DNA from 2 places in the Kosakonia sp. N21 genome. Region 2 is predicted to be linked to the other one. Evidence: predicted binding sites of a transcription regulator. Region 2 holds the regulator's gene; the other holds the start of a gene.
What was found. The regulator PhoB, encoded in region 2, activates phosphate uptake and scavenging genes when phosphate is short. The targets are predictions, from matches to a motif close to CTGTCATAAAACTGNCNNAT.

Region 1: uvrB (excinuclease ABC subunit UvrB) is a predicted target of PhoB. The motif match lies at 13,951-13,970, and genes of this name have one in related genera.

Annotation. Positions count from the first base shown of each region.
Region 1 is NZ_JBOBHR010000002.1:43,621-59,896, forward strand. It holds gene ACQ3G7_RS03950 (endonuclease/exonuclease/phosphatase family protein) at 1-223, shown strand, start outside; gene clsB (cardiolipin synthase ClsB) at 220-1,458, shown strand; gene ACQ3G7_RS03960 (lysylphosphatidylglycerol synthase domain-containing protein) at 1,458-2,423, shown strand; gene ACQ3G7_RS03965 (Bax inhibitor-1 family protein) at 2,428-3,150, opposite strand; gene ACQ3G7_RS03970 (Bax inhibitor-1/YccA family protein) at 3,255-3,962, opposite strand; gene moaE (molybdopterin synthase catalytic subunit MoaE) at 4,022-4,474, opposite strand; gene moaD (molybdopterin synthase sulfur carrier subunit) at 4,476-4,721, opposite strand; gene moaC (cyclic pyranopterin monophosphate synthase MoaC) at 4,714-5,199, opposite strand; gene moaB (molybdenum cofactor biosynthesis protein B) at 5,203-5,715, opposite strand; gene moaA (GTP 3',8-cyclase MoaA) at 5,735-6,724, opposite strand; molybdenum cofactor riboswitch at 6,712-6,859, opposite strand; gene yvcK (uridine diphosphate-N-acetylglucosamine-binding protein YvcK) at 7,087-7,995, shown strand; gene eptA (phosphoethanolamine transferase EptA) at 8,109-9,746, shown strand; gene pmrA (two-component system response regulator PmrA) at 9,743-10,414, shown strand; gene pmrB (two-component system sensor histidine kinase PmrB) at 10,418-11,503, shown strand; gene uvrB (excinuclease ABC subunit UvrB) at 11,698-13,719, opposite strand; gene ACQ3G7_RS04025 (ABC transporter ATP-binding protein) at 14,471-15,193, shown strand; gene bioD (dethiobiotin synthase) at 15,135-15,857, opposite strand; gene bioC (malonyl-ACP O-methyltransferase BioC) at 15,850-16,276, opposite strand, start outside.
Region 2 is NZ_JBOBHR010000002.1:540,651-556,926, reverse strand. It holds gene ACQ3G7_RS06345 (FAD-dependent oxidoreductase) at 1-79, shown strand, start outside; gene proC (pyrroline-5-carboxylate reductase) at 121-927, opposite strand; gene ACQ3G7_RS06335 (YaiI/YqxD family protein) at 1,072-1,533, shown strand; gene aroL (shikimate kinase AroL) at 1,806-2,330, shown strand; gene yaiA (protein YaiA) at 2,381-2,572, shown strand; gene ACQ3G7_RS06320 (AroM family protein) at 2,790-3,467, shown strand; gene ppnP (pyrimidine/purine nucleoside phosphorylase) at 3,553-3,837, shown strand; gene rdgC (recombination-associated protein RdgC) at 3,928-4,839, opposite strand; gene mak (fructokinase) at 4,939-5,847, shown strand; gene sbcC (exonuclease subunit SbcC) at 5,904-9,050, opposite strand; gene sbcD (exonuclease subunit SbcD) at 9,047-10,249, opposite strand; gene phoB (phosphate response regulator transcription factor PhoB) at 10,448-11,137, shown strand; gene phoR (phosphate regulon sensor histidine kinase PhoR) at 11,159-12,457, shown strand; gene brnQ (branched-chain amino acid transporter carrier protein BrnQ) at 12,865-14,184, shown strand; gene proY (proline-specific permease ProY) at 14,269-15,621, shown strand; gene ACQ3G7_RS06270 (2-hydroxyacid dehydrogenase) at 15,698-16,276, opposite strand, start outside.

The sequences.
Region 1 (16,276 bases), 500 kb from region 2:
GCTTCGCGCCAACCATCCCCTGAAAATTCAGGCCGGGCTGGAAGAGATCTTCACCCGCGCCCATGGCCGCCCGGCGCGCACATTTCCGGTGCGCTTCCCGTTGCTGCGCCTCGACAGAATCTATGTCAAAAACGCCAATGCCAGCGCACCGACGGCGCTGCCGCTGCGCAACTGGCGGCATCTCTCCGATCATGCTCCCCTCAGCGCGGAGATCCATTTATGAAATGCAGCTGGCAGGAAGGAAACCGCATCCAGTTACTGGAGAATGGCGACAACTACTACCCGGCGCTGTATGAGGCGATCGCGCAGGCGCAGCAAAAGGTGATCCTCGAAACCTTTATCTGGTTTGAAGATGACGTTGGCCGGGCGTTGCAACAGGCATTGCTCCGCGCAGCACGGCGCGGCATCAGCATTGAAGTGCTGCTGGATGGATATGGATCGCCGGACTTAAGCGAACAGTTTGTCAGTGAGCTGACTTCCGCTGGCGTCGTTTTCCGCTATTACGATCCACGCCCGCGGCTGTTGGGTATGCGCACGAATCTCTTTCGCCGCATGCACCGCAAAATTGTGGTGATCGATAACACGGTGGCGTTTGTCGGCGGCATTAACTATTCCGCCGAACATGTGACCAGCTACGGCCCGGAAGCCAAGCAGGATTACGCGGTGCGTGTTGAAGGCCCGGTGGTGGAAGACATTTTGCAGTTTGAGCTGGAAAACCTGCCAGAGAACGCCCCGGCAAGACGCTGGTGGCGACGCCGTCGTCACCGCCCGGAAGAGAACCGCAAACCGGGCGAAGCGCAGGCGCTGTTTGTCTGGCGTGATAACGATGAGCACCGCGATGACATTGAGCGCCACTACCTGAAGATGCTGGCCAATGCCCGGCGGGAAGTGATTATCGCCAATGCCTACTTCTTTCCCGGTTATCGCCTGCTGCACGCCATGCGCAATGCCGCGCGGCGCGGTGCCTCGGTGAAGCTAATTGTTCAGGGCGAGCCGGATATGCCGATCGTCAAAGTCGGTGCCGAACTGCTCTACAACTACCTGCTAAAAGGCGGTGTGCAGGTCTATGAATACCGCCGTCGCCCGTTGCATGGCAAAGTCGCGCTGATGGACGATCACTGGGCTACGGTCGGCTCCAGCAATCTTGATCCGTTGAGCCTGTCGCTGAACCTGGAGGCCAATCTGATCATTCACGATCGCGAGTTTAACCAGACGCTGCGGGAGAACCTCCATACCATTATTGCCCAAGACTGCCTGCGGGTGGATGAGTCGATGGCGCCGAAACGCACCTGGTGGAATCTGGCCAAAAGTGTGGTGGTGTTCCATTTTTTGCGCCACTTCCCGGCGATGGTCGGCTGGTTGCCCGCGCACACACCGAAACTGGCGCAGGTGGCAGCGCCCGTGCAACCTGAAATGGAGACCCAGGATCGGGTCGAGAATTCGGAGGTGAAGCCCTGATGTCGACCTCTCATCCGCGCTGGCGGCTGGCGAAAAAAATGCTCACCGGCGTGTTCTTTATTGCCGTTGCGGTGTTGCTGGTGCTGTATGCGCAGAAAGTGAACTGGGATGATGTCTGGAAGGTGATCCGTGATTACAACCGCACGGCGCTACTCAGCGCCATCGCGCTGGTGATTGTCAGCTATCTGATCTACGGCTGTTATGACTTGATGGGTCGCGCCTGGTGCGGGCACAAACTGGCCAAACGCCAGGTCATGTTGGTGTCGTTTATCTGTTATGCCTTCAATCTGACGCTCAGTACCTGGGTGGGCGGTATCGGCATGCGTTACCGGCTCTACTCCCGGCTGGGGCTGCCGGGCAGCACCATCACACGCATTTTCTCATTAAGCATTACCACCAACTGGCTGGGTTATATTCTGCTCGGTGGGCTGATTTTTACCTTTGGTGTAGTGCAGATCCCGGCGCACTGGTATATCGATGCGCACACGCTGCGCATTATCGGCATCGTGTTACTACTGGTGATTGCGTTCTATGTGTGGAGCTGCGCGTTTGCCAAACGCCGACACATGACGGTGAAAGGGCACAAACTGGTGCTGCCATCGTGGCGGTTTGCCGTCGTGCAGATGGTGATTTCCAGCGTCAACTGGATGGCGATGGGCGCTATCATCTGGTTGCTGATGGGCATGCAGGCGGATTTCTTCTTTGTGCTCGGCGTGTTGCTGGTTAGCAGCATCGCCGGGGTGATTGTGCACATCCCGGCGGGTATCGGCGTGCTGGAGGCGGTTTTTATTGCGCTTCTGGCGGGTGAACACGTCTCCCAAGGGACGATTATTGCCGCCCTGCTCGCGTATCGCGTGCTTTACTACTTCCTGCCGCTGTTGCTGGCGCTGGTGTGCTATTTGCTGCTGGAGAGCCGGGCAAAAGCGCTGCGCAAGAAAAATGCGCAAACGCTGGCGAAACCGTAGTGAATTAACGGGAAGATCCACCGCTACCGGGAGACAGCGCGGTGAGGATCTCCGCCAATAGCCTGAGGATCTCAAACAGTGCCACACTCATTCCCAGGTACACCGCCAGCGCGCCGCGAATAGCGCAGCATTGTACGGTGGTAAAGTTGCGGTGATACAACTCGCGGGCAGATCCTGTGATACGCGGTGTTTGATACGCCGTCGTCAGGCTAAACAGCAACACCAGCGACATGCTACCGATCCACAACCAGACGCTACTGTGCAGTAAGCTGTTGACCAGCGCGGAGAGGCCAAGCCCGATCAGGACCATCACAAAACAGTACCCGCCGCCGCGAAGCATGGCCCCGGTAAAATGGGCCAGCGCCGCGCTGGTGAGGAACATCCCGCCAACCACGGCAAACGCCAGCGCCAGAGAGGACAACGTGAAGATGCTGGCAAACAGCAAGCCGGTAAGCAGGCTCATCACGCACAAGCAGCAGAACGCCAGCCGGGTGCCGAAACGCGCGAAAAACAGATTAAGGGTGAGACCGCACGCGAACCACAGGATCGTCAGTACGGCAATCAGCCAGCCATGAGCGGTGAACGCGCGAACCGGCATCACGTCCAGCACCCACCAGGCAGCGCCAAGGCTCAATGCCATGCCCGCCGCCAGCCACAGACACACGCCTGTTATCAGCTCTGTCGGGGCGATCTGCGGCGGCTGTATCCAGCCAAAGGGCTTCATCATTATCCTCCTTGATCCCCTGCCGCCTGGCAGGCAAAGAAATCCCGGCCGGAGCCGGGATTTGATCATATCATGACGTTTCGCCTGTCAGGCTTTCGACAAAAGCCTTAGCGACGGTTGCCGAAAATGCGCAACAGCATCAGGAACAGGTTGATAAAGTCGAGATACAGCGTCAATGCGCCGAGAATGGCGGTTTTACGCAGTTGCGAAGCGTCGTTGAGGTCGATCTGCTGGCCGATGTTTTTCAGCTTCTGCGTATCATAGGCTGTCAGGCCGACAAAGATCACCACGCCGATGTAGGTCACCGCCCACATCAGGGCTTCGCTCTTCAGCCAGAAGTTAACGAGTGAGGCGAGAACAATACCAATCAGCCCCATAAACAGCATATTGCCGAAGCCGCTTAAGTCACGTTTGGTGGTGTAACCATACAGGCTCATGGCACCAAACATCCCGGCGGTCACCACAAAGGTCGCGGCGATGGATTCAGCGGTGTAGATAAAGAGAATGCTGGAAAGCGTCAGCCCGGTTAACGCCGAATAGAGCATAAACAGCGAGGTTGCCACCCCGGCGCTCAGTTTATGAATAAGCCCGGAGAGGACAAACACCAGCGCCAGTTGCGCGATAATCAGGCCAAAAAAGGTAACCTGGCTGGAGAACACCAACGCCATGACAGCAGTGTTACCGGCAGCATACCAGGCAACGAATGCGGTCAGTAACAGACCGCAGGTCATCCAGCCGTACACCTGCGCCATGTAGGTTTGCAACCCGCTGCGGGTTTGCTGGACGATCGAGTCGGAACGAGGATAACGGTCCATAGTCACTCCTGAATAATGGGTTAACGCTTAATAAGATTAACACATCCCGGTTCAACGCATTACCAACGCTTTGCCGCCTGCTTGTCGCTGTCGCGGGCTTCAACCCAGCGCTCGCCTTCGGGGGTGGCTTCGCGCTTCCAGAAAGGCGCGCGGGTTTTCAGGTAATCCATAATAAACTGCCCGGCGTCAAACGCGCTGCTGCGATGGGCGCTGGCGACGCCGACAAAAACAATTTCATCGCCCGGCCATAGCTCGCCAACGCGGTGGTAGACCGTGACCCGCCCCAGCGGCCAACGGGCGCGCGCTTCACTGACTATTTCCGCCAGCGAGCGTTCCGTCATCCCCGGATAGTGTTCGAGCGTCAACGCGCTGACGCTGTCACCGAGATTGTGGTTACGCACTTTGCCGGTAAAGGTGACCACCGCGCCGTCCTCATCGCGCGCCGCCAGCCAGGTGTATTCATCGCCGACGTTGAAAGCGGCATGTTCGACGCAAATCCGTGTTTCACTCATTTCAGCCCCCGGTCACCGGTGGGAAAAAAGCCACTTCATCACCGCTGCTCAGCGGGTGATCAAACGTGACCAGCGTCTGGTTGACTGCCGCCAGCAATTTGCCCTCTTCCAGTGCCAGCGCCCAGCGTTCGCCTTGCGCCGCCAGATGCTGACGCAGCGCCTCGACGGTGGGAAAAACGGTGTCAGACGCCATGCTGTCACAGCCCACCAGCTCGCGCACCTGCGCGAAAAAAAGGATCTTAATCATCGCTGTCCCCCCTGAAATCCCCGGACTTGCCGCCGCTTTTCGCCAGCAGGCGCACCGGGCCAATCACCATATCTTTCTGCACGGCTTTGCACATGTCATAAATGGTCAGCGCCGCAACAGAGGCTGCGGTCAGCGCTTCCATTTCCACGCCGGTTTTCCCGGTCAGGCGGCACAGTGCTTCAATGCGTACACGGTTGTGTTCCGGCTGCGCCTGCAACTGCACTTCCACTTTGCTCAGCAGCAACGGGTGGCACAGCGGGATCAGCTCCCAGGTGCGTTTGGCCGCCTGGATCCCGGCAATGCGCGCGGTGGCGAACACATCACCTTTGTGATGGCTGCCGTCGATAATCATGGCCAGTGTTTGCGGTAACATGGTGACGAATGCTTCGGCGCGGGCTTCGCGTACGGTTTCCGCTTTCGCGGAGACATCGACCATATGCGCTTCGCCATCGGCATTAATATGGGTCAGTTGTGACATAACTTATTTCTTAAAATGGGGATGGAAATTACAGGGACGTGTACGCGCATCCAGCTGCGGCGCAATGATGTTTTCCCATGCGGTACGACAGGCTTTGGTCGACCCCGGCATGGCAAAAATCAGCGTTTTATTGGCAATGCCCGCCACCGCACGGGACTGCAGTGTTGCGGTGCCAATCTCCTCAAAAGAGAGCATGCGGAACACTTCGCCAAACCCCTGGATTTCACGGTCGAACAGCGGCAACAACGCTTCCGGTGCCTGATCGCCGTCGGTGAAGCCGGTGCCGCCGGTGATCAATACCACCTGCACGTCGTCGCGGGCGATCCACGCGGAAACCTGCGCGCGAATGGCATAACGGTTCTCTTTGACAATCGCCTTATCCACCATCTGGTGACCGGCATCGTGCGCGGCGTCGCGCAGCCAGTGGCCGGAGGTATCATCCTCTTCGCCGCGACGGTTAGACACCGTCAGAATAGCCAATTTCACCGGGATAAACTCAGCGCTGACCTGACTCATCTCATTCTCCTTGCGGCGATTACCCGCCAATGTATGAAAGGTTTTGCGTAATACCTGTATTGCCCTGATGCAGGAAATGCGTCTGCTTTTTGTGCGTGAGCGCGGCGGCAATACGCTGTTCCAGCATCGCTTGCTGTGCGTCGTCCTGTAGCAGGTCGCGTAAATTCACGCCGCCATCGCCAAACAGGCATAAATGCAGTTTGCCGGTCGACGACACGCGCAGGCGATTGCAACTGGCGCAGAAGTCTTTTTCATAAGGCATGATAAGACCGATTTCCCCGGCGTAATCCGGGTGGCAAAACACCTGCGCCGGGCCGTCGCTACGCTGGCGCAATTGATGGATCCAACCGCGTTGTAGCAGTTGATCGCGCAGCACCATGCCGGAGATATGATGGTTGCGAAACAGCTCGCTGCCCTCTCCGGTCTCCATCAGTTCAATAAAGCGTAGCTGGACAGGACGTGATTTGATCCACGCCAGAAAGGTGTCGAGCTGGTGATGGTTAACGTCGCGCATCAGTACCGTGTTGACTTTGACTTTAGCAAAGCCCGCAGCGAAAGCGGCATCGATACCGTCCATCACCTGCTGAAACTTATCCTGGCCAGTAATGGCATGAAACTGGCGGGCATCGAGACTGTCGAGGCTGACGTTAATGGCCGTGAGCCCGGCGTCGCGCCACAGGGCGACATCACGAGCAAGCCGGTAACCGTTGGTGGTGACGGCAATCTGGCGGATAGCGCTGTTTTCGCGCACCGCGGCGATAATATCGGGGAAATCGCGTCGCAGCGACGGCTCACCGCCTGTCAGGCGTACTTTTTCCGTGCCCATGGCGCTGAAGGCGCGTGTTACCCGACGAATTTCATCGACGCCGAGAAAGCCGTTGTTGTTGATGCCGCCCGGCTTGTAACCGTCCGGCAGGCAGTAGGTGCAACGAAAATTGCACACATCAGTGATCGACAAACGCAAGTAATAGAACTTACGCGCGAACGCATCGGTAAGTTGTGAAGTCATTTACACCTTTCCAAATACGGGAGATGCAGTCATTTCTTCCTGCACCCTGGCGACAGGAACCGTTGCGGGTTCCGTCACGGCCAGTGCCCCGTATCTTTCGACTTAGGCGCAAAGGCTTGAGTGTATATTTTGTTAGTCACGCTAACATTGCTTATGGCGATAGTAGCGCGATAGTCGGGCTTTCGCTATCACGATAATCGTTATATAAAGACATATATAGCGACATGATCGTGCACTTTCAGTACAGAGTACGTGAAAATCGCGTTTTTGCCTTGATATGTGTCATTTTCCACTCTGCGCGGCATCGTCTTTTGGTGGTATTTGCGCTAACGTATCGGGATAATTCTTCATAAGGAATCACTATGCGTAATCGCACACTTGCAGACCTGGATCGTGTTGTCGCGCTGGGCGGCGGGCATGGTCTCGGGCGTGTGATGTCTTCGCTCTCTTCGCTGGGATCGCGGCTTACCGGCATTGTCACCACCACGGATAACGGCGGATCAACCGGGCGTATTCGACGTTCCGAAGGCGGGATCGCCTGGGGGGATATGCGCAACTGTCTGAACCAGTTGATCACCGAACCCAGCGTTGCGTCGGCCATGTTTGAGTATCGTTTTAGCGGTAATGGCGAACTTTCCGGGCATAACCTCGGAAATCTGATGTTAAAGGCGCTGGACCACCTGAGCGTGCGGCCTCTGGAAGCCATCAATTTAATTCGCAATTTATTAAAGGTGGACGCGTTTTTAATTCCGATGTCGGAACAGCCTGTCGATTTAATGGCCACCGACAGCGAAGGGCATCATGTTTATGGCGAAGTGAACGTCGATCAATTGCACGCGCCGATTCAGGAATTGATGCTGTTTCCAAAAGTGCATGCCACTCGTGAAGCGGTGCAGGCCATTGCCGAAGCGGATTTAATTTTAATCGGTCCGGGCAGTTTTTATACCAGTTTGCTGCCGCTGCTGCTGCTTGAGGATCTGTCGCAGGCATTGCGCCGCACGCCAGCGCCGGTGGTCTATATTGCGAACCTGGGTAAAGAGTTAAGCCCGGCGGCCGCCAGCCTGAAACTGAGCGATAAACTGACCATTATGGAGCAGTATGTCGGCAGAAAAATAATTGATGCCGCCATTGTCGGGCCAAAAGTGGATGTCAGCAACGTCAGCGATCGCCTGATCATTCAGGATGTTCTGGAAGCCAGCGATATCCCCTATCGCCACGATCGCCATCTCCTGCGCGCCGCGCTGGAAAAAGCAGTACAGCAACTCGGTTAAACCTCCGGCAGGTTATTTTTGTGACCTGCCGATACCTTTCTTAATTTCTTAAGGTTGTCTTAAAAAAAAACTGTCATCCTCGTGTCACATTCTTTGCAGGATCCAGGTACGCTATGTTTCACTTTCGTCGGCCAACCTTAAGCCGCCTCACGTTTATTATCCTCTTTGCGCTTTATATCGCTCTGGCCCTGAATGTCGTTTTTTATCATCAGGTTTTCACTCTGCTACCGGTTAACTCATTGCGTAACTGGCTGGTGTTTCTTTCCATGCCAGTGGTGGCGTTCAGCGTTATTAATATTGTGCTGTCGCTGGCGTCATTTGTTTTTCTCGATCGCCTGATCATTACCCTCTTTGTCCTGGTCAGCGCCGCCGCGCAATATTTTATTTCGACATTCGGCATCATTATTGACCGCTCAATGATCACCAATATTCTCGACACCACCCCGGCGGAAAGTTTCGCCCTGCTGTCGACAAAAATGGTGCTGACGTTGTTATTAACCGCCGTACTGGCGATTGTCATCGCCTGGTGGATCAAAATTAAGCCCGCGCGCTCCGCCCTGCGCAGTATCGCATTGCGCATTATCAGCGTGGTCATTTCCGCGCTGCTCATCGTGCTGGTGGCACTGCTGTTTTATAAAGATTACGCCTCGCTGTTTCGCAATAATAAAGAGCTGGTGAAATCACTGAGTCCGTCAAACTCTATTACCGCCTCGCTGTCATGGTATTCCCATAATCAAACCGCAAACCTGCCGCTGGTGAAAATAGGCGAAGATGCGCGTCAGCGTCCGGAAATGCAAAACGGCCCACGGAAAAACCTCACCATTCTGGTACTCGGGGAAACATCCCGTGCGGCGGACTTCTCTCTCGGCGGTTATGAGCGCGAAACTAACCCGCTGTTAAAACAGGACAATGTCGCCTATTTCCCGAATACCGCCTCGTGCGGAACGGCGACGGCAATTTCCGTACCTTGCATGTTTTCCGGTATGGGACGCGCCCATTACGACGATCAACTTGCCGCGCATCAGGAAGGGTTGCTGGATATTATTCAGCGCGCCGGGATTAAGGTGCTGTGGAATGAAAATGACGGTGGCTGCAAAGGCGCATGCACCCGCGTACCGACCCAGGATATGACGCAATTAAACCTGCCCGACCTCTGTATTGAAGGGGAGTGCCAGGATGAGATCTTATTCCGCGGTCTTGCTGACTATATTGATGCCTTGCAAGGCGATGGGATAATCGTATTGCACACCATTGGTAGCCACGGGCCGACCTATTACAACCGCTACCCGCCGCAGTTCCGTAAATTTACGCCAACCTGCGACACCAATGAAATTCAGACCTGCTCACAGCAACAACTGGTCAATACTTACGATAATACTATTCTGTACGTCGACTACATTGTTGATAAAGCGATTAAATTGCTGCAATCAAAACAGGATAGATTTACCACCAGCCTGGTCTACCTCTCAGACCACGGGGAATCACTGGGTGAAAATGGCGTTTATTTGCACGGTCTGCCGTATTCCATTGCACCGGAAACGCAGAAACATGTGCCGATGTTGATCTGGCTGTCTGATGACTATCAACAGCGTTACGGCGTCAATAATCAGTGTCTGCAAAAGAATGCGCGGGAGCGGGAAGTCTCGCAGGATAATCTCTTCCCGACCATGTTGGGTATACTGGGCGTCAGCACGAAAGAGTACCGTGCCCAGGACGATCTGTTAACGTCATGCCGGGAGCAGGCTAAATGAAAATTCTGGTAATTGAAGACGATGCCCTGCTGCTGCAGGGGTTGATTCTGGCCATGCAGAGTGAAGGATACGCCTGCGATGGCGTCTCGACAGCGCATGAAGCCACGCTGTGTCTGGCTAACGGGCATTACAGTTTAATCGTGCTCGATTTAGGGCTGCCGGATGAAGACGGTTTACATTTGCTCACCCGGCTGCGTCGGGAAAAGTTCACCCAGCCGGTACTGATCCTGACCGCACGCGATACGCTGGAGGACCGTGTTACCGGGCTGGATACCGGCGCGGACGATTATCTGGTCAAACCCTTCGCCCTGGATGAGCTGAATGCCCGCATCCGTGCGCTGCTGCGCCGCCGCCATAATGAAGGCGACAACGAAATCACGCACGGCAACCTGACGCTGAATGTCACCCGCCGCCAGGCATGGCGGGACGGCCAGTTGCTGGACTTAACGCCGAAAGAGTACGCTCTGTTGTCGCGCCTGATGCTAAAAGCCGACAGCCCGGTACACAGAGAAATCCTCTACAACGATATCTACAACTGGGACAACGAGCCCTCGACCAACACGCTGGAAGTCCATATTCATAACCTGCGGGATAAAATCGGGAAGTCCCGTATCCGCACCGTCAGAGGGTTTGGCTATATGCTGGTGCATGCCGGGGACCGGGACTGAGTTATGGCGATCTTCGATTTCAGGCGCTGGAGCATGCGCCGCCGGTTGTTGCTAACCATTGGCGGTATTCTGGTGTTTTGCCAGTTGATTAGCGTCTTCTGGCTATGGCATGAAAGCGAGGAGCAAATCCAGTTGCTGGTGCAAAGCGCCATGCATAACCACAACAATCACAAACAGGTTGAGCATGAAGTCCGTGAAGCGGTCGCCAGCCTGTTGGTGCCCAGTCTGCTGATTGTCGGCCTCGCGTTGCTGATCTGCATGCAGGCGGTCAAAAACATCACCAGCCCGTTATCAGAGCTCCAGCAGGAACTGAATAAACGCACCCCTGATAATCTGCAACCCATTACGCTCAATAACAGCGTCAGTGAAGTGGAAGCCGTGACCTCATCGATCAACGAGCTGGTGTCGCGTCTGACGCTGACGCTGGAACGGGAACGTCTGTTTACCGCCGATGTCGCTCACGAATTGCGCACCCCGCTGGCCGGGTTACGTCTGCATCTTGAGCTGATGGCAAAAACCAGCGGCATCACTGTCGATCCGCTGGTGCAGCGCCTTGACCAGATGACCGAGAACATTGCGCAACTCCTGCAACTGGCGCGGGTCGGGCAATCTTTTTCAGCGGGCAGTTATCAGCAGGTGATGCTGCTGGAAGACGTGGTGATGCCGATTCAAAGCGAACTGGAAACGATGCTTGCCGGGCGGCAACAGAAATTAGCGTTACCCGACAATGCGCAGACCATTCCGGTTTCCGGAGATGTGACGCTGTTGCGGGTACTGGTGAGAAACCTGGTGGAGAATGCGCACCGCTACAGTCCTGCCGGCTCAACTATCACTATCCACATCGAGCGCGCGGTAACGCCGGTTCTGGCCGTTGAGGATGAAGGTCCGGGAATAGACGAGAGTCGCAGCGGCGAGCTAAGCAAAGCTTTTGTGCGCATGGATAGCCGCTATGGCGGCACCGGGCTGGGCCTGAGCATCGTGTCACGCATTGCGCAACTGCACGATGCACAGTTCTTTTTGCACAACCGGAAAACACAGTCGGGCGTGCGGGCCTGGGTTAAGTTTCACCCGATAGCCCGCGGAGTATGATCAATACGTCAGCACCCACAGATGGCTGAAACCAATGATTAACGCCAGTGCAAACGCGACGGCGAAAAACTCACGAAGATTAATTTGTTGCATCACACTCTCCTCAGTAAAGCGGAGGTTAGTGTGTCAGCGCAGTATTAAGTCAACATTAAGGCGAGTCAGGCAGATCGCCTTAATGTGTGACGAAACGCAAATTATGACGCTGCAATAAACAAATCCCGCAGTTGATGTAACTGATCGCGCACTTTCGCCGCCTCCTCGAACTCGAGGTTTTGCGCGTGCTGCATCATCTGCCCTTCCAGCTCGTGAATTTTCTGCTGCAGCGCTTTCGGCGTCAGCGCCAGCTCAGCCGCTTCCACCTGGGCAGGCGTTCTGGATTTCCCACGCCCCTTCGCCCGGGTTTTCGCCAGCCCCTCGCCCATCGCCAGAATATCCACCACTTTCTTGTTCAGGCCCTGCGGCGTAATGCCGTGCTCTTCGTTGTAGTGCTGCTGTTTCTCGCGGCGGCGTTCGGTTTCACCTATCGCCTTCGCCATCGACGGCGTGATTTTATCGCCGTACAGAATCGCCTTACCGTTAATGTTACGCGCCGCACGTCCGATGGTCTGAATAAGCGAACGTTCAGAACGCAGGAAGCCCTCTTTGTCGGCATCCAGAATCGCCACCAGCGACACTTCCGGCATATCCAGCCCCTCACGCAGTAAGTTAATGCCCACCAGCACATCAAACTCACCCAGACGCAGGTCGCGGATAATCTCCATACGCTCGACGGTATCTATATCGGAGTGCAGATAGCGCACCTTCTCGCCATGTTCTTCAAGGTATTCGGTGAGGTCTTCCGCCATTCGTTTGGTCAGGGTCGTGACCAGCACGCGTTCGTTAATTGCCGAACGTTTACGAATTTCAGACAGTAAATCGTCAACCTGTGTCGCCACCGGGCGCACTTCAATTACCGGATCAAGCAGACCGGTTGGGCGCACCACCTGGTCAATCACTTCGTTGCCCGATTTTTCCAGTTCGTAGTTGCCCGGCGTCGCCGAGACATAGATAGACTGCGGCGCCAGCGCTTCAAACTCTTCGAACTTCAGCGGGCGGTTATCCAGCGCGGAAGGCAGGCGGAAGCCATACTCGACCAGCGTCTCTTTACGCGCCCGGTCACCACGGTACATACCGCCGATTTGCGGAATGGTAACGTGAGACTCATCGATAACCAGCAACCCGTCGGCCGGCAGGTAGTCGAACAACGTCGGCGGCGGTTCGCCCGGCCCGCGACCGGAGAGAAAGCGGGAGTAGTTTTCAATACCGGAGCAATAACCCAGTTCGTTCATCATCTCCAGATCGAACTGCGTGCGCTGGCTGAGTCGCTGCTCTTCCAGCAGCTTATTGTTCGCGAGTAGCGATTTGCGCCGCTCGGCGAGCTCCTCTTTAATCTCTTCCATCGCCTGCACGATGCGCTCACGCGGTGTCACGTAGTGCGTCTTCGGATAGATGGTGAAACGCTGCACCGTCGATTCCACATGCCCGGTAAGCGGGTCAAACAGCGACAGACGCTCAACCTCTTCGTCGAACAACTCCACGCGCAGAGCAAGATCGTCCGATTCTGCGGGGAAAATATCGATCACCTCGCCGCGAACGCGAAACGTACCGCGCTGGAAAGCCTGATCGTTACGGGTGTACTGCAACTCCGCCAGGCGGCGCAGAATCGAACGCTGATCGATAATCATCCCATTGGTCAAATGCAGCATCATTTTCAGGTACAGATCCGGATCGCCCAGACCGTAAATCGCCGAGACCGATGCCACCACAATCACATCGCGCCGCTCCAGCAACGCTTTGGTTGCCGACAAGCGCATCTGCTCGATATGTTCGTTAACCGAGGCGTCTTTTTCGATAAATGTGTCCGAGCTGGGAACATAGGCTTCCGGTTGATAGTAGTCGTAGTAGGAGACGAAATACTCCACGGCATTGTCCGGAAAAAACTCCTTCATCTCACCGTATAGCTGCGCGGCCAGCGTCTTGTTGGGCGCCAGCACCATGGTGGGACGCTGCAAATCGGCAATGACGTTGGCGACGGTGAACGTCTTTCCTGAACCGGTTACCCCGAGCAGCGTTTGGTGCGCAAGACCGTCTTCCAGGCCTTCCTTGAGACGACGGATAGCTTCAGGCTGGTCGCCGGAAGGGCGAAAAGCGGAATTCAGTTTGAACGGTTTACTCATGGATGGCTACCTGGTGAAGGAATGAGCGAGCAGGTAACCTATTTTACTCACCCTGGTTACTTTTGCCAACACATAATACTGGATGAAAAAACAGTAGCGAATGACGCAATTTGTTCTACCCGGGGTCATGGCACACGTTCGCTCCTGAAATTTCTTCGCCAGCAAGATAAAACACCAGACCTTTGCGGTTATCCCCAGAACTTTTTCTCTTTTAACAATTGTCAAGCCAGTCGGTGAAAGTTTTGTGGCGGCCAGTGACACTTTTCTTACAGGCATTGCTTTTACATAACCAGCTGATATAAAAAAGAAATCACAAAAAGCCGTGTTTCGCACCAATTCAGGCGAAAGCCGCGTCCCTTCTCGCTTGCCGTGCGTTTTCTAACTCTAATACACAAGGTTATCCACAGGAATAGTGGATAACTGCCGCCAGGCCGGATACCCCGCCCTCCGCCCAATTCCCATTTCGTCCCAGCCGGGGGGGATTAAAAAATTTTTATCACTTCTTTTTGATTATTATCAGCTAACGAAACGCGAGATCTGCATGAGATCCTTCTCACACTTCGTGGCTTTGCTGCACCACAATTCGTCACTACAAGCACTGGCAAAGTGCAGGATTTTTCCCTGCGATCTCCCTTCCCGGCATTTTAAATACCACTGAGATCGGTCGTATCCGAAAAAAAAGCCTTTTTCACGTTCTGGCAAGCCTTTTGCAATATCCCTGTGTCACCAGATCCGGAAGAAGGAGCGGACCATGTTGAGCTTACGTGCAGTGAACCAGTATTACGGTAACCAGCATACCTTATGGAATATCGATCTCGATTTAACCCCCGGCGTCTGCACGTCCGTCATCGGGCTGCCGGGGATGGGCAAAACCACGCTGATAAACTGCATTACCGGCTATTTGCCCGTTGAGAGCGGCAGCATGATCTGGCAGGAAGCGGGCGCACCGCCGCGCGACCTGCTGAATGTGCAGGCTGAACATCGCTGCGCGATGGGAATGGGCTATGTGCCGCAAGACCGGCGGATATTTTCGCAACTGACCGTCGAGGAAAATCTGCATATTGCCATGATGGCCGGAGGCGCAGCACGCAATGCGGTGAGCCAGGATATCTACGATCTCTTCCCGGAGCTATACACGCTGCGCAAGACCCGCGGCGCGGGGTTGTCGGAAGATAATCAACAGCAACTGGCGATGGCGCGAGCGCTGGTGACGCACCCGCGGTTATTAATCCTTGATGAGCCAACGCGCGGGCTGGGCCAGGCCTTTGTGCATAAACTGGGCAATCTGATCGTGCGGCTTAACCAGGACTTCGGCATCACTATTTTACTGGCCGAGCAACAGCTTGCCTTTATCCGCCGGGTTGCTGACCGCTTCTGTCTGCTTCACCGGGGACGTAGCGTTGCCGAAGGGGAAGTTAAGCAACTGGACGATCGGATGTTGTCGCACTGGATGACACCGGATTCAACACGCTGAGATCAAGATAATGACCCGTTCTCTCTTTTTCCGGCGCGTGGGCAAACCAGGGGATTTCGCCAATCAGCGGAGCCTGCATCACGCGCCGAAGCGTCGCCAGATATTCAGCATGGCGCTTACCCGGCTTCACCACATCATTCGCAATCCAGCCTGCCAGCCTTAACCCCGACTGTCGTATCGCCTGCGCAGTCAACATCGCATGATTGATACAGCCCAGTTTCACCCCCACCACAAGGATCACCGGCAATTGCTCCTGCACGACCCAGTCGGCAAAGGTCAGCGTCTCCGACAACGGCGTAAACCAACCGCCTGCGCCCTCCACCAGCAGCCATTCAGCCTGCCCTGATAGATTGCGTAACCCGGCGGACATCACCGCCGCCTCGATCGGCTCGCCCACATCTGCGCTGACAATATGCGGCGATGTTGGCTCGGCAAAGGTGTAGGGATTAACGCTGTGGTAATCCAGCGGCAGACTACTGTGCAACTGTAGCGCTAACGCATCGCTATTACGCAGCCCTTTCGCGGTCATTTCGCTGCCGGACGCCACCGGCTTGTAACCGGCACTGCGTAAACCGCGCAGATTCGCCGCCTGCAACAGCGCACAACTGGCTACCGTTTTCCCTACTTCCGTGTCTGTTCCGGTGACAAAATACCGTTCACTCACGCGTGATCACTCCCCAAAAAAGATGGTACGTCAGAGGACATTTCCCCTGCTGTTGCGGCCAGGCCAGTTGTAAACGTTGCAGTTTGCTGCGCGTCAGCCCCTGCTGCCTGCCCGCATGTAAATGTGTCGCGCCAATACCTTTTAACGAACGCAACGCCTGGGTGGCATCTTCAAAACAGAGGGTGATGCGCTCCACGCCGCTGCGCAACCGCCAGCCCTGCAATGCCTGGTGGATAGCGGGTAAAGGCAAAAAACGGTTTGCGTGTGGATGGTGATCAACCGCGCGCCACGCCAGATTCAGCTCTGGCAATGAATCCTCCACCAGCGTGGTAAATGCAATGTGTCCGCCTGGGCGCGTGACGCGGTGCAGTTCGCCAATCGCCTGGCGCAAATCCTCACACCACTGCACCGCCAGGTTG
Region 2 (16,276 bases):
GTACAGCGCGACGGCGGGATTACTGTTGAAGATGCAGCAGCCTGTCAGCCTCAATGTTGCCAGCGAAATGCTGGCCTGACAGGCGCTGAAATCCTCTCCCCGTTGGGGAGAGGTGGCGGGTTACTTGCTGAGTTTATCGGACTTTGCCATGCAGGCTTCGATGGCCTCAATGACCGCCGAGCGGAAGCCTTTCTCTTCCAGCACTTTTACCGCTTCAATGGTGGTGCCGCCGGGGGAGCAGACCATATCTTTCAGCTCGCCCGGATGCTTGCCGGTTTCCAGCACCATTTTGGCTGAGCCCATGACCGCCTGAGCGGCAAATTTGTAAGCCTGCGCGCGCGGCATACCGCCCAGCACGGCGGCATCCGCCATCGCTTCAATAAACATAAACACATAGGCGGGCGCGGAACCGCTCACGCCGACTACCGGGTGGATCATCGGTTCGGCAATCACTTCGGCTTCACCAAAGCAGCGGAAGATATTGAGGACATCGGCGATGTCTTCCGGCGTGACGAGGGCGTTTGGCGTAATGGAGGTCATCCCGGCGTTGACCAGCGAGGGGGTATTCGGCATGGCGCGCACAATTTTACGATCGTGGCCGAGTGCGCGCGCCAGTTGATCGAGCGTCACACCCGCGGCAATAGAGACAACCAGCGTCTCTTTATTCAGGCTGGAGGCCACTTCGCTCAGTACTTTCACCATGATGTTCGGCTTCACGGCGCCAAACACGATGTCGGCGATCTGCGCCACTTCCTGCGCGCTTTGCGACGCATTGATGCCAAACTGATCGTGCAGGGCGGCGACTTTATCAGGCGACGGGGTATACACCCAGATTTGCCCGGGCAGAACCTGCCCGCTTGAGATCAGGCCGCCGAGGATCGCCTTACCCATGTTACCGCAGCCGATAAAACCGATTTTTTTTTCCATCACGTCTGTCTCTCTGCTTGTAATTGCTTGTGGCATATAGCTTAACGTGGATTGCCGCGCAGGGCTAAAGCTTCTGCGACGATCGTACGACTTTCCACTGCGGGGAATTAAAGCGACAATGCGGCGCAATCAAAAGGAGCAACTATGGCGATTTGGGTCGATGCGGACGCCTGTCCGAACGTGATCAAAGAGATTTTATTCCGCGCCGCTGAGCGCACGCAAACCCCGCTGACGCTGGTGGCTAACCAGAGTTTGCGCGTTCCACCGTCGCGGGTGATCCGCACGTTGAGAGTGCCGGCAGGGTTTGATGTGGCCGATAACGAAATCGTGCGGCTGTGTAGCGCAGAAGATTTGGTGATCACGGCGGACATTCCACTGGCGGCGGAAGTGCTGGCCAAAGGCGCCGCGGCGCTGAACCCGCGCGGTGAACGTTATACTGAAGCGACCATTCGTGAAAAACTGACCCTGCGTGATTTTATGGATACGCTGCGCGCCAGCGGCATTCAGACTGGCGGCCCGGATAGCCTTTCGCAGCGGGATCGTCAGCAGTTTGCTGCGCAACTGGATAAGTGGCTGCTGGAGGTTAAGCGCCGCCAGGCAGAATAAATTTTGCGCAACCTCGCGTAACAGGGTATGGTTTGCCGCCTTGCGGGCTTGTCAGCCTGTGATACATTCAGTAATGTTGCCGCTACATGTGTTGCCACGGAATCTTTACAGCCTTAGTCGTTATCCGCTCTGGGTAAAATGAGATTATGCTCCGTGGTGGACATAAAAGTGTAATGTAAATCTTACAGTGAATATTGTACTAGTTTAGTGATATCATTCGCTGTCTCATTATCCGTCCTGCGTTGCGCAGGACCCGGAGGAAACACCAGTTCATGACGCTACCCATTTTTTTAATTGGCGCACGCGGTTGCGGTAAAACCACCGTGGGTCTGGCACTGGCACTGGCGCAGGGATGCGAGTTTATCGATACCGATCACTGGTTGCAGGAAGAGGTTAAGCAGAGTATTGCGACCATTGTTGATAATGAAGGGTGGGACGGATTCCGTGCAAAAGAAACGGCGGCGCTGGAGGCGGTAACCGCGCCGGCAAGGGTGATCGCCACCGGAGGCGGCATTGTGCTTAGCGAATATAACCGCCGTTTTATGCGTGAAAAAGGTGTGGTGATCTATCTGTGCGCGCCGGTGTCAGTACTGGCCGATCGGCTGGAGGCGTTCCCGGAAGAGGGGCAGCGCCCAACACTAACCGGGAAGCCTATCAGCGAAGAGGTGAGTGAAGTGCTGGCGCTCCGCGATGCGTTATACCGTGAAGCTGCGCACTATGTGGTGGATGCGGCGCTACCGCCAGAGCAGGTGGTGACGGACATTGAAGCGGCACTACAGCTGGCTCGCGCCAGTTAGCGAAACGTTTGTCTATACTTAATAGCCCGACCGATAAAAAAGGAAGAGCTATGCCGACGAAACCACCCTATCCGCGTGAAGCCCGCATTGTTGCCGTTGAAAAAGGTACAGGCACTCAGACGGTGACCTGGTACCAGCTACGTGCAGACCATCCTAAGCCCGATGCATTAATCAGTGAGCATCCTACCGAGCAGGAAGCGCTGGATGCTAAAAAACGCTATGAAGATCCGGATAAAAGCTAAGCCGGATAGTCAACCAGCGGCATTATTTTCTGAAAATTTTAGAAACGGACTTACATCACATTTTGGGGCTGGCTGATTGCCCCTCAGTTGGTATATTTCATTATTACTGGAATCTACATGAACACGGGAGCGGTTCGTTGACCCTACGTGCAGTGGCATCTGCCGGGGTAGTGGTTAACGCATAAGCAGTCAGAATGATTGAAAGGCGGAAAGCAGAATGAGTGCGACTTTGGCGATCCTCACCATTGGTGTGGTGCCGGTAGAAGAGACCTTACCGCTCCTGACAGAACATGTGTCAGCGCAGCAGATCACCCATATCAGCCTGCTGGGTAAAATGTCTCCCGATGAGGTGCGCAGTGAATACCGCGTTGAAGCTGGCGATGTCGCTGTTCCGACGCGTCTGCAGGATGACAGTCTGGGGATGCTCTCCCGCGCAAAAGTCGAGCGCGATCTGCAAAGCGTTATCGAAGTGCTGGATAACCAGGGCTACGATGTCATCCTGCTACTGAGTACGGCGGATATTCAGGGGCTGGTGGCGCGTAATGCGATCCTCGTGGAGCCGCAGCGCATTATCCCTCCTCTGGTGGCCTCGATTGTCGACGGGCACCAGGTCGGCGTGATGGTGCCGATCCCGGAATTGATGGCGCAGCAAAAAAGAAAATGGCAGGTGCTGGAAAATGAGCCTTACTATGTGCTGGCTCATCCTTGGCTGGCGACAGACTCTGAATTGATCAGCGCCGGGAAGACATTGCTGGAACAAGGTGCAGATGTGTTAATGCTCGATTGTCTCGGTTTCCATCAGCAGCACCGTGATTTACTCCAGAAAGCGCTGGATGTTCCGGTTTTATTATCTAATGTACTGGCGGCGCGCCTTGCGTCAGAACTGCTGGTCTAGGCCGCAGTACTGCGCAATTTCGCGTGACAGAAGCAAAGCACGGCCTCTATATTGTTTTTTCATACATTTTTAAAAGGGCCAGTTCATGCTTCAAAGTAACGAATACTTTTCCGGTAAAGTGAAATCCATTGGGTTTACCAGCAGTAGCACTGGCCGTGCCAGCGTTGGCGTTATGGCGGAAGGGGAATACACCTTCGGGACTGCGCAGCCTGAAGAGATGACGGTCGTGAGCGGCGCGCTGAATGTGTTGCTGCCGGGGGAAACCGTGTGGAAAGTCTACAGTGCCGGCGACGTGTTCAACGTGCCTGGCCACAGTGAATTCCATTTGCAGGTTGCGGAACCGAGCTCTTATCTCTGCCGCTATTTGTAATATCATGCCGCCGGATGACGGCTCCGCCTTAGTTGGCCTGCAAGGAATTTTGCAGGACTGATAAGCGAAGCGCCATCCGGCAAGATCGGTTTAGCGTTGCGCTTCGCCGCCTAAGCCTTCCACCAGATTTTGAATCAATGCCGCCAGCTCGCCGGTCATCAGAATAAAATCGGCATCAAAGCGCTGAGCGTAATCATCCCGGTCGATATCTTCGTTCTGATCGCGCAGTTCGTCAGAGAACTTCAGGCGCTTAACGGAACCGTCGTCGCACATCAGGAACTGGATACGTTGCTGCCAGTCGAGAGCCAGTTTGGTGACCACTTTGCCGGCTTCAATATGTACAGCGATTTCGTCGCTCACCAGATCCTGTTTTTTCGCGCGGATCACGCCGCCATCTTCCAGCATCGCTTTGAGTTCAGCTTCATCCAGTAACTGGAACCCTTGTGCGACGGTGCCGGAGCGGACCCATTCGGTCAGCGTCAGCTCAATCGGGTTCTCCATCGCCAGCGGAACCACCGGCAGCGAGCCGAGGCTTTTACGCAGCAACGCCAGCGTATCTTCCGCTTTTTTGGCACTGGCGCAGTCAACCATAATTAAGCCGTTGACGGTGTCGATCCACATCATGGTCTGGCTGAAGCGGCTAAACGCGCGCGGCAACAGGGAGTGCAGCACTTCATCTTTCAGGGAGTCTTTTTCCGTTTTTTTCAGTTTACGGCCCTGTTCAGCTTCGAGACGGGAAATTTTGGCTTCCAGTGCTTGCTTGACCACCGGCGTCGGCAGAATTTTTTCTTCTTTACGGGCGCAGATAATAATCTGGCCATTGGCGGTATGGGTCAGCGCGTCGCTGTGTGAACCCATCGGTGGAACCCATCCGGTTTTCGCCATATCCTGACTACCGCATGGAGTAAACGATAGTGGGGCAAGCTGTTTTTCCATCTCTTCCGCACGCAGCGCAACATCGCGGCTGAGACGGTATACCATTAAATTTTTGAACCACAGCATGATTTTTTCCACGGCCTTGTCGTTAAATGCAGCGGGCATGATAGCGAATTGTTGTCGTCGTTGCATTGCTAATGCGTGGTCCACTATGAGGAGTTTGATGTGCGTATCGGTATCGATTTAGGTGGGACAAAAACAGAAATCATTGCGCTGGACGATAGCGGCAACGCGTTATTTCGCCATCGTCAGTCCACGCCGCATGATTATCTGCAAACCATAGAGCTGATTGCTTCATTGGTGGATCTGACGGAAAAAGAGACGGGTCAGACTGGCACGGTCGGTATGGGGATCCCGGGGTCGATTTCGCCCTACACCGGGGTAGTGAAAAATGCTAACTCCACGTGGCTGAACGGTAAACCGTTCGACAGAGATTTGAGTCAGCGACTGAACCGCGAAGTGCGACTGGCCAATGACGCCAACTGCCTGGCGGTATCTGAAGCCGTGGATGGCGCGGCGGCAGGCGAGCATACCGTTTTCGCCGTGATTATCGGTACCGGTTGCGGTTCCGGTATTGCGATCAACGGGCATTCACACATTGGCGGTAACGGTACGGCGGGAGAGTGGGGGCATAATCCGCTACCGTGGATGGATGACGACGAGCTGCATTACCGCGCGGAAGTCGCCTGTTATTGCGGCAAACAGGGCTGTATTGAGACGTTTATTTCCGGCACCGGTTTTGCGACCGATTACCACCGTTTAGGGGGGCAGCCGTTAAAGGGCAGCGAGATTATTCGTCTGGCGGAGGCGCAGGATCCAATAGCGGAGTTAGCATTGAGCCGTTATGAGCTGCGGCTTGCCAAGTCGCTGGCGCATGTGGTCAATATTCTCGATCCGGATGTGATTGTGCTGGGCGGCGGGATGAGCAATGTGGATCGTCTGTACCAGACCGTACCTGGGCTGGTGAAAAACTGGGTCTTTGGCGGTGAGTGCGAGACCCCAATCCGTAAGGCGCTGCACGGCGATTCCAGCGGCGTGCGCGGCGCGGCCTGGTTATGGCCGCTGGGCGAGTAATCAATGCGTATGTGAGTGTGCAGGCCTGATGGCGCTTTGCTTATCAGGCCTGCCAGTCAGCGCGACAAAACGGCGTATTTGCCGTCGAGTTTGCTGTAACCCAGGCCGTTGATCTTCTTCACTTTGATCTGCACCGGAATACGCTCTTTCATTGCTTCGACATGGCTGATAACGCCAATGGTCTTGCCGCTGGCATTGAGCGCGTCCAGCGCATCGAGGGCGGTATCCAGCGTTTCGCTATCCAGTGTGCCGAAACCCTCGTCGAGGAACAGTGAATCGATGCGGGTTTTGTGACTCACAAGATCGGACAACGCCAGCGCCAGCGCCAGGCTGACCAGGAAACTTTCGCCGCCGGAGAGCGTGCGCGTATCGCGCACGGCGTCCGCCTGCCAGGTATCCACCACTTCCAGCTCCAGCGCTTCGCTGGCTTTGCGTTTCAACAGATAGCGGCCATGCAGGCGCGTCAGCTGATTGTTCGCCAGCCACACCAGATTATCCAGCGTTAAGCCCTGCGCGAATTTGCGGAACTTATCACCCTCTTTGGAGCCAATCAGCGCGTTCAGATGCCCCCAATCGTCACAGCGGGCGGTGGCCTGTTCTATCTCCTGCAACACGTTTATCTGGCGCTGGCGGTTATCGCTATCCTGCTTCAGTTGCTGGCGGAACTCGCCCTGGCGGGTGGTATTTTCCCGTAACTGGCGACCGAGTTGTTCCAGCGCCAGGCTGGCGCTCTCCGTCGTGCTATTGGCGTCCATTCCGGCGGGCAGTTGCGCCTGGTGCGCCGTGAAGGCCTGCTCAGCGCTGGCGGCAAGCGTCTGCTTCTGTTGGCAATCGCGTTCGAGTTGCTGCCGTAACTGCTCCAGACGCTGGCGCTCTCCGTCATCCAGCAAAGCGGCGAGAAACGCCTGCTGATCGGCAAACACGCTGTTTTTCAACGTGTCGGAAAACTGGTTTTCCAGCGTCTTTTCGCTTTCGCTCTGCTGTGCAAGCTGGTGTTGCAACGTCTGCCATTGGCTGTGCAGCGAAATGCAATCATTATGTACCTGGCGCCAGCCCTCCAGCGGGATAATCTGCTCATCCACCGCTATCTCATCGGCGGGCAGCGTGTCGATGATGGGCGTAAGCAACGCCATACGCTCATGCAGGGCGGTCAGCTGTTGTTGTTGCTGTTGCCACTGCTCCGCTTCCTGCGCACGCGCGGCCAGCCACGCTTCCTCTTCACCTTCCGGTGGCAGGCTCAGCGCCAGCGGCTGCAAGGCCTCGGCGAGACTGGCGCGACGACGAACCACCGCCTGTTGATAATGTTCGCCCTGCTGGTGTAATTCGTGGATTTGAAGTTGCAGTGTCTGGCGCTGATTGAGCAGATACAACTGATGCTCATACGCGTCCTGCGCGCTTTGCCAACTGGTCAGTTCGCGATGCGGCTCCAGCACCACGTTCAGCTCTGCACAGGCCTTCGCCCATGCCTCTAGCAACGCTTTCTCGTCCTGTTGCTGCGTGGCAATTTCGCGCTCATCTTTTTCATAGCGTTCGCCGAGCCCTTTCAGCCGTTCGCCGAGCGCAACACCTTCCTCTTTGACCTGGCGGACTTCCAGATCCAGCGCGTTACGCCGGGCCTGATTAACGCCCGGTTCGAGCGTCTGATAGTGCGCAATTGCCGGGTGCTCGGTTGCGCCGCACAGCGGGCAGGGATGCCCCGGTTGCAGACGGGCGCGTTCGCTCTCCAGGTCTTTGATGCGGTTTTCCAGCTCGCAAATGGTGGTGACCTCACTCAACAGCTGGTTCTTTTCTTTATACACCTCGCGCTTGCGCGCCAGCCCGGCGCTGAGCGTTTCCTGTTCGGCTTTCAGGTCGAGCAAACTTTGCTGGCGCAGGCTTAATTGCTTGCGCAGTGGTGCAAAACGGGCGTGCAGGGCGGTCAGTTGCTGGCGCAGCGGGCGGTTTTGCGCGCACTGGTGCATGGCAGCGGCTGTCTCTTCCACGCTGAGTTCCAGCGTGGCGATCGGCAGGGTGCGCAGTTTGGTCTCATGACTCTGGATGCGCTGTTGCAGGCTCAGCCACTGCTTTTTCTCATCGTCTAACTGATTAAACAGCGCCCGCCAGCCAGTCAGCTCGCTTTGCCAACGCTGGAAACGCGCATGTTCGCTCAGCCAGCTCTCCAGCGTTTTGTGCGTGGCTTGCAGGGTCGCGAGTTGTTGCACGGCGCTGGCGCGGATGCGTGCACGCTGGAGCAGACTGGCCTGTAAGCGAGTGTTTACTTCTTCGCTCTGGTTGCGGGTGCGACGCTGCACATTGCGTTGCTCTTCCAGTCTGTCCCAAAGGGGGCGAAGCTGCTGTGCTGGTTGCGCGCGTTCCAGCGCCGCCAGTTGCGGCTGCGCACTGGTCTGCGCCTGTTGCGCCTGTACCAGCGCCGCCTGCGCACGGCCTCTGGCGGCGCGTAGCTCGCCATCGCGGTTCAGCCAGTTTGCCTGCGCCTGGGCGCTGCCTAGCCCTGCCATGAGCTGCTGTTCTTGTGAAGTGAGCGCCTGCAAACCTTGCTCAAGCTGTTGGCGCTGCTCATCATTCAGCACCACCACCCCTTCGGCCTGTGCTTGTAATGTTTCCAGTCGGGTTTTCGCCGCTTTGTGTTTCTCAAACACGCGGGCGGAAATCTGCCCGTAAATTTCGGTGCCGGTCAGCTCTTCCAGCAGCTCTGCGCGCTCGCGAGGTTTGGCATTGAGAAAGGCCGCGAATTGCCCCTGTGAGAGCAGCATCGAGCGGGTAAAGCGCCCGTAATCCAGCCCGGTTAGCGAGGCGGTAAGATCGAGTTTATCTTTGACTTTGTCGGCGAGGATCTTACCGTCGGCGCAGGTTGCCAGCTCCACGCGCGGCGCTTGCAGATTGCCGTCCGGCAAACCGCGGGCGCGGCTCTGGCTCCAAAACGCGCGGTAGGCCACGCCTTTGACCTCAAACTCCACCTCTGCCAGACAGTCGGCGGTGTCGCGGGTCATTAAATCGTTTTGCGATTGTGACAACGTACTGAGGCGCGGCGTTTCGTGGTACAACGCCAGGCAGATGGCATCCAGCAATGTGGTTTTGCCCGCGCCGGTCGCGCCGGTAATGGCGAACAGACCGTTGCTGGCAAAGGGTTCTTCGGTGAAGTCGATTTTCCATTCGCCTTTCAGCGAGTTAAGGTTTTTCAGCCGCAAACTGAGAATTTTCATGCTTCTTTCTCCTCGTCCAGCGCCTGCAATGTTTCGCTGAACAGCGCCTGTAATCGCCCTTGCTGCGTCTCGTCGAGTTCTTCCTGCGCCAGGCGGCGGGCAAAGACCTCTTCGACTTTTAATTCATTGAGGGTCTCGCGCAATTCACCGGCAAGTATACGTTCCCGCTGTTCCCGGCTACGGCGAACCAGCAGGACGTCAACCGGGAGATCTTCCGTCACCTGCTGGATTTTTCGTTGCATATCGGCCAGGTATTCGCCACTGACGATTTCGATATCCAGCCAGACGGGGGTGTCGCCAGGTTTGTCGCGCCACTGTTCAAGCTGGCGGCAAATCTCAGCAAAATCGCCTTTGATAACCGCCAGCGCCTGCGTGGCAGGAACATCCAGTGCGGTAACGTCGGCCAGTTTGCCTGCGGTAAAGGTCACCAGATTGACGCTTTTACTTTTGCCGGTTTCGTCAAAACTGAGTGGGATCGGCGAGCCGCAATAGCGGATGCGCTCCTCACCGCCGATCTTTTGCGCCCGGTGGATATGCCCAAGGGCGATATAGTCGGCGGGAGGGAAGTTCTGCGCCGGGAACGCATCCAGCGTGCCGATATAAATGTCGCGTACGGCGTCGCTTTTGCTGGCGCCGACGGTGGTTAAATGGCCGCTGGCGATGATCGGCAGTGGTTTATCGCCGCGCAGTTCGCTGGCTGCGGTAAATTGTTGCTGGTAATACCCGGTGATCGCCGCCAGCAGGTGTTGCTGTTTTTCCTGCCCGGACAACCCGGCCTGGCTGAGCATAATGTCGCGCGGGCGCAGGAAGGGCACCGGGCAGAATACCGCGCCCGGTTCACCGTTGCGGCGGTAAAGCCAGAAAGGCTCTACGCCTGCGCTGGCGACGACGGTGGTTTTCAGATACGCGAGGATCTCTTTCGATTCGTTGAGCGTGGCCACCGAATCATGGTTGCCTGCCAGCACCACTAACTGGCAGCCGGTTTGCTGAAGTTTGACCACGAAACGGTTATACAGCTCACGGGCGTAGCTGGGCGGGGAGCCAGTGTCAAAAACATCGCCCGCCACAATAATGGCGTCGACCTGATTCTCTTCCGCCGTGGCCAGCAGCCAGTCGAGGAAAGCGGCGTGTTCAGCGGCGCGGCTCTTGCTATAGAAGTTTTGACCCAGGTGCCAGTCAGAGGTGTGAATAATGCGCATAGCGGTTCCGTGGCAAAAAAGCATAAAGCAGATTATAAACATTAAGCAGATGAGGGACATAACCTGACGAAAATAGGGACTGTCACAGAGCACTTGCTGGGGTCATCTGGCGGTCATGTTATTCATAAATCTGTCATAAAACTGACGCATAATGGCGCCGCTATATATATTGATGACTTAAATAAGACAGGGCAAATTATGGCGAGACGAATTCTGGTCGTAGAAGACGAAGCTCCAATCCGGGAAATGGTGTGCTTCGTGCTCGAACAAAATGGTTTTCAACCGGTGGAAGCTGAAGATTATGACAGTGCGGTGAACCAACTTAATGAACCCTGGCCCGATCTTGTTTTACTGGACTGGATGTTGCCTGGCGGTTCCGGTATTCAGTTTATTAAACACCTGAAACGTGAAGCGATGACCCGTGATATTCCGGTCATGATGCTGACGGCGCGCGGCGAAGAAGAAGATCGCGTACGCGGTCTGGAAACCGGGGCAGATGACTACATTACCAAACCTTTCTCACCCAAAGAGCTGGTGGCGCGCATTAAAGCTGTGATGCGCCGCATTTCGCCGATGGCGGTGGAAGAGGTGATCGAAATGCAGGGCCTGAGCCTTGATCCTTCCTCTCACCGCGTCATGACCGGTGAAAATCCCCTGGATATGGGGCCGACAGAGTTTAAACTCTTACACTTCTTTATGACCCATCCGGAACGCGTATACAGCCGTGAACAGCTGTTGAACCACGTATGGGGAACCAATGTGTATGTTGAAGACCGGACGGTGGATGTGCATATTCGTCGTCTGCGCAAAGCGCTGGAACACAGCGGCCACGATCGTATGGTGCAAACAGTGCGCGGCACGGGTTACCGTTTTTCGACCCGTTTCTGACATTTAACAGGAGTGTGACGCGTGCTGGAACGGCTGTCATGGAAAAGGCTGGTGCTGGAGCTCCTCCTTTGTTGTATCCCCGCCTTGATTCTCGGCGTCATGTTCGGTTACCTGCCGTGGTTTTTACTGGCTGCGGTAACCGGGTTGTTGATCTGGCACTTTTGGAATTTACTGCGTCTTTCATGGTGGTTATGGGTCGATAAAAGTATGACCCCGCCGCCGGGTACAGGGAGCTGGGAGCCGCTGTTATACGGGCTGCACCAGATGCAGATGCGTAATAAAAAGCGCCGTCGTGAGCTGGGAAGCCTGATTAAACGCTTTCGCAGCGGCGCGGAGTCGCTGCCGGATGCGGTGATCCTCACCACCGAAGAGGGGGCGATTTTCTGGTGTAATGGCCTGGCGCAACAGGTGCTGGGTTTGCGCTGGCCGGACGACAGCGGGCAGAATATCCTTAACTTGCTGCGCTACCCGGAATTTACGCAGTATCTTAAAAAACAAGAGTTTAGCAAGCCGCTGAATCTGGTGCTCAACACCGGTCGCCATCTGGAAATCCGCGTGATGCCTTACAGCGAGGAACACCTGCTGCTGGTGGCCCGCGACGTCACGCAAATGCATCAACTGGAAGGGGCGCGGCGCAACTTTTTTGCCAACGTCAGTCATGAACTGCGCACGCCATTAACGGTGCTGCAGGGCTACCTGGAGATGATGCAGGAGCAGACGCTCGAAGGCGCGCCGCGGGAGAAAGCGCTGCATACCATGCGCGAACAAACCTCGCGAATGGAAGGACTGGTGCGCCAGTTACTGACGCTTTCGAAGATTGAAGCAGCGCCGACCTTGCCGCCGAATGAAACCATTGATGTGCCAATGATGCTGCGGGTCGTGGAGCGGGAAGCGCAAACCCTGAGTCAGCAGAAGCATCACTTCCATTTTGAAGTTGATAACGCGTTGAAAGTGCTGGGAAATGAAGAGCAACTGCGCAGCGCGATTTCCAACCTGGTCTACAACGCCGTGAACCACACGCCAGCAGGAACGGAGATTACCGTGCGCTGGCAGCGCGTGCCGCTGGGGGCGGAATTCAGCGTCGAAGACAACGGCCCCGGCATCGCCGCTGAACACATTCCTCGTCTCACTGAGCGTTTCTATCGCGTGGATAAAGCCCGTTCCCGGCAGACTGGCGGGAGTGGTCTGGGGCTGGCGATCGTGAAACATGCGGTGAATCATCACGAAAGTCGCCTCGAAATTGTCAGTACTCCCGGCAAGGGAACGCGCTTTAGCTTTGTTCTGCCGGAACGTCTGGTTGCCAAAAAAGCCGCGTCCTGACGCGTCTGTCAGCTTATCTTTCCAGCGGCCTGTATCAACAGGCCGCTTATTCCGATGTTTTCTCCCCCCTGAAACGTATTTTGTACGCATGCTGCTTTTTTGTTCGCATGATCAGCCATGTGTTTTTCTTATAATTGGAGTTATTAACTACTATTAATTGTATGGATAGTATAACCATCTGGTTTTGCGATCCCACCTTGCCTTTAAACGTTATAAGCGTTTAAATTGCGCCCCGTATATTGTCAGACCAACTGTATTTGCGTGGTAAATCGAAAAACTATTCTTCGCTACGCAATGCATAGAGCATTTCCCGCTGACTTTCTGCGACATTGGCGCGGTATCGTCCGGTTGGGAAAGGCGAAAAAAACATCATTTTTACGACACCACATCCACAGGCAGTAAAAAATATGACCCATCACTTAAAACCACGCGACATTGTTGCTCTGGGCTTTATGACATTTGCCCTCTTCGTCGGCGCAGGTAACATCATTTTTCCTCCCATGGTTGGTTTGCAGGCCGGTGAACACGTCTGGACGGCGGCGCTGGGCTTTCTGATCACCGCTGTGGGCTTACCGGTGCTTACCGTTGTCGCGCTGGCGAAAGTCGGCGGTGGCGTGGACAGCCTGAGCACGCCGATTGGTAAAGTGGCGGGCGTCTTGCTGGCGACGGTGTGCTATCTGGCGGTCGGGCCGTTGTTCGCCACGCCGCGTACGGCGACGGTGTCGTTTGAAGTGGGTATCGCGCCGCTGACTGGCGAAGGTGCAATGCCGCTGCTGATTTACAGCGTGATCTATTTTTCTCTGGTGATCCTGATTTCCCTCTATCCGGGCAAACTGCTGGATACCGTAGGCAATTTTCTTGCGCCGCTGAAAATTATCGCACTGACTATTCTCGCTATCGCGGCGATTATCTGGCCGGCCGGTCCTATCAGCCATGCGCTGGAAGCCTACCAGACTGCGCCGTTCTCAAACGGTTTCGTCAATGGCTATCTGACCATGGATACGCTGGGAGCCATGGTGTTTGGCATCGTGATTGTCAATGCAGCGCGTTCGCGCGGTGTCACCGAAGCCCGTTTGCTGACCCGTTATACGGTGTGGGCGGGGCTGATGGCGGGCGCAGGGTTGACGCTGCTGTACCTGGCGTTGTTCCGTCTCGGTTCCGACAGCTCTGCGCTGGTTGAGCAGTCGGCTAACGGCGCGGCCATTCTGCATGCTTATGTTCAGCATACCTTCGGCGGCGCAGGCAGTTTGCTGCTGGCGGCGTTGATTTTTATTGCTTGTCTGGTGACGGCGGTTGGCCTGACCTGTGCCTGTGCGGAGTTCTTTGCGCAGTATCTGCCGCTCTCTTACCGCACGCTGGTCTTTATTCTGGGCATCTTCTCCATGGCGGTCTCCAACCTGGGGCTGAGCCATCTGATTCAGATCTCTATTCCGGTGCTGACCATGATCTACCCACCGTGCATCGTACTGGTGGTGCTGAGCTTTACCCGCTCTTTATGGAACAGTTCCACACGCGTTATTGCACCGGCCATGTTTATTAGTCTGCTTTTTGGTATCCTTGACGGCGTGAAAGCGTCTGCGTTTGCAGAACACCTTCCGGCCTGGACCCAGCGTTTGCCGCTGGCGGAACAGGGACTGGCCTGGCTGATGCCAAGTCTGGTGATGGTGGTTCTGGCGGCAGTCTGGGATCGCGCCGCAGGTCGGCAGGTCACTTCCAGCGCCCATTAATCGCGGCAAACACGGCTTGTTTAACCACGGGGTAGCGCACTCCGTGGTTTTTTATTTTTGTGTTGAATAATGGCAGTGGAAACGATGGAAAGTACTAATAAGCTAAAGCGTGGGCTAAGCACCCGGCACATTCGCTTTATGGCGCTGGGTTCGGCAATTGGCACCGGCCTGTTTTACGGCTCCGCAGATGCAATCAAGATGGCTGGCCCAAGCGTGTTGCTGGCCTACATTATTGGTGGTGTGGCTGCGTATATCATTATGCGCGCACTGGGCGAGATGTCCGTGCACAACCCTTCCGCCAGCTCCTTCTCTCGCTATGCTCAGGAAAACCTCGGCCCGCTGGCCGGCTATATCACCGGCTGGACGTACTGCTTTGAAATCCTGATTGTCGCCATTGCCGATGTCACCGCGTTTGGTATTTACATGGGCGTCTGGTTCCCGACGGTGCCGCACTGGATTTGGGTGCTGAGCGTGGTGCTGCTTATCTGCGCCATCAACCTGATGAGCGTCAAAGTCTTCGGCGAGCTGGAGTTCTGGTTCTCCTTCTTTAAAGTCGCCACCATTATCATCATGATCGTGGCCGGTTTCGGCATCATTATCTGGGGGATCGGCAACGGCGGGCAGCCGACCGGGATCAGCAATTTATGGAGCCACGGTGGTTTCTTCAGCAATGGCTGGCTGGGCACGGTGATGGCGCTGCAAATGGTGATGTTCGCGTATGGCGGCATCGAGATTATCGGTATCACCGCCGGGGAAGCGAAAGATCCGGAGACGTCGATTCCGCGCGCTATCAACTCGGTGCCGATGCGTATTCTGGTGTTTTACGTCGGTACGCTGTTTGTGATCATGTCGATTTACCCGTGGAACCAGGTGGGTACTGACGGAAGCCCGTTTGTACTGACCTTCCAGCATATGGGCATTACCTTTGCCGCCAGTATCCTCAATTTTGTGGTGCTGACCGCCTCGCTCTCGGCGATTAACAGCGATGTGTTTGGTGTGGGGCGTATGCTGCACGGGATGGCTGAGCAGGGCAGTGCGCCGAAGATGTTCGCCAAAACGTCGCGCCGCGGGATTCCCTGGGTGACGGTGATGGTGATGACCATCGCGCTGCTGCTGGCGGTGTACCTGAATTACATCATGCCGGAGAATGTTTTCCTGGTGATCGCCTCACTGGCGACTTTCGCCACGGTATGGGTATGGATCATGATTTTGCTGTCGCAGATTGGCTTCCGTCGTCGTCTGTCGGCAGAGGAAGTCCGCGCGCTGAAGTTTAAAGTTCCGGGCGGGGTGGCGACTACCGTTGTCGGCCTGATTTTCCTGGTCTTTATCATCGCGCTGATTGGCTGGCACCCGGAAACCCGCATCTCGCTGTACGTGGGGTTTGCATGGATTGTGCTGCTGCTGATTGGCTGGGCATTTAAACGCCGTAACGCGTAATTGTCGATACAAGCCCGCGCCAGCGGGCACCAGGCCGGATGGCGCAGCGCGCATCCGGCCGGTACACAAAGCGGGCTTACACGACCGGGGTTAATAATCTCCCGTCAGTAAAATAGCTGACCAGGTTATTGATGGTGAGATCCGCCATCGCCTGGCGTGTCTCCGCCGTGTTGCTGGCGATATGCGGCAGCAACACTACATTCTGTAAGTCGCGCAGCGCGGGCGGGATGTGCGGTTCCTGCTCGAACACATCCAGCCCGGCGCCGCGCAGTTTCCCTTCCTGTAACACCGCAATTAACGCCTCTGTGTCCACCACGCTACCGCGTGCGATATTCACCAGAATGCCCTCCGGCCCCAGCGCGTCCAGTACTTCGCGGTTGATAATGTGGTGCGTTTTCGCACCGCCCGGCAGGGTCAATACCAGAAAATCCACTGCGTTTGCCAGACCGACAAGGGAATCATGACGTTGCCACTGGCTGTTACGCGCCTCACGGGGGCTGAAGTAATGAATCGGCATCCGGAACGCGGCAGCGCGCTCGGCGACATCATGGCCAATGTTGCCCATCCCGACGATACCGCAGCGCTTACCGCTCATTTTCCACGCGCCCGGAAAGGCCGCATGCTCCCATTCGCCCGCCCGGGCAAAACGATCGGC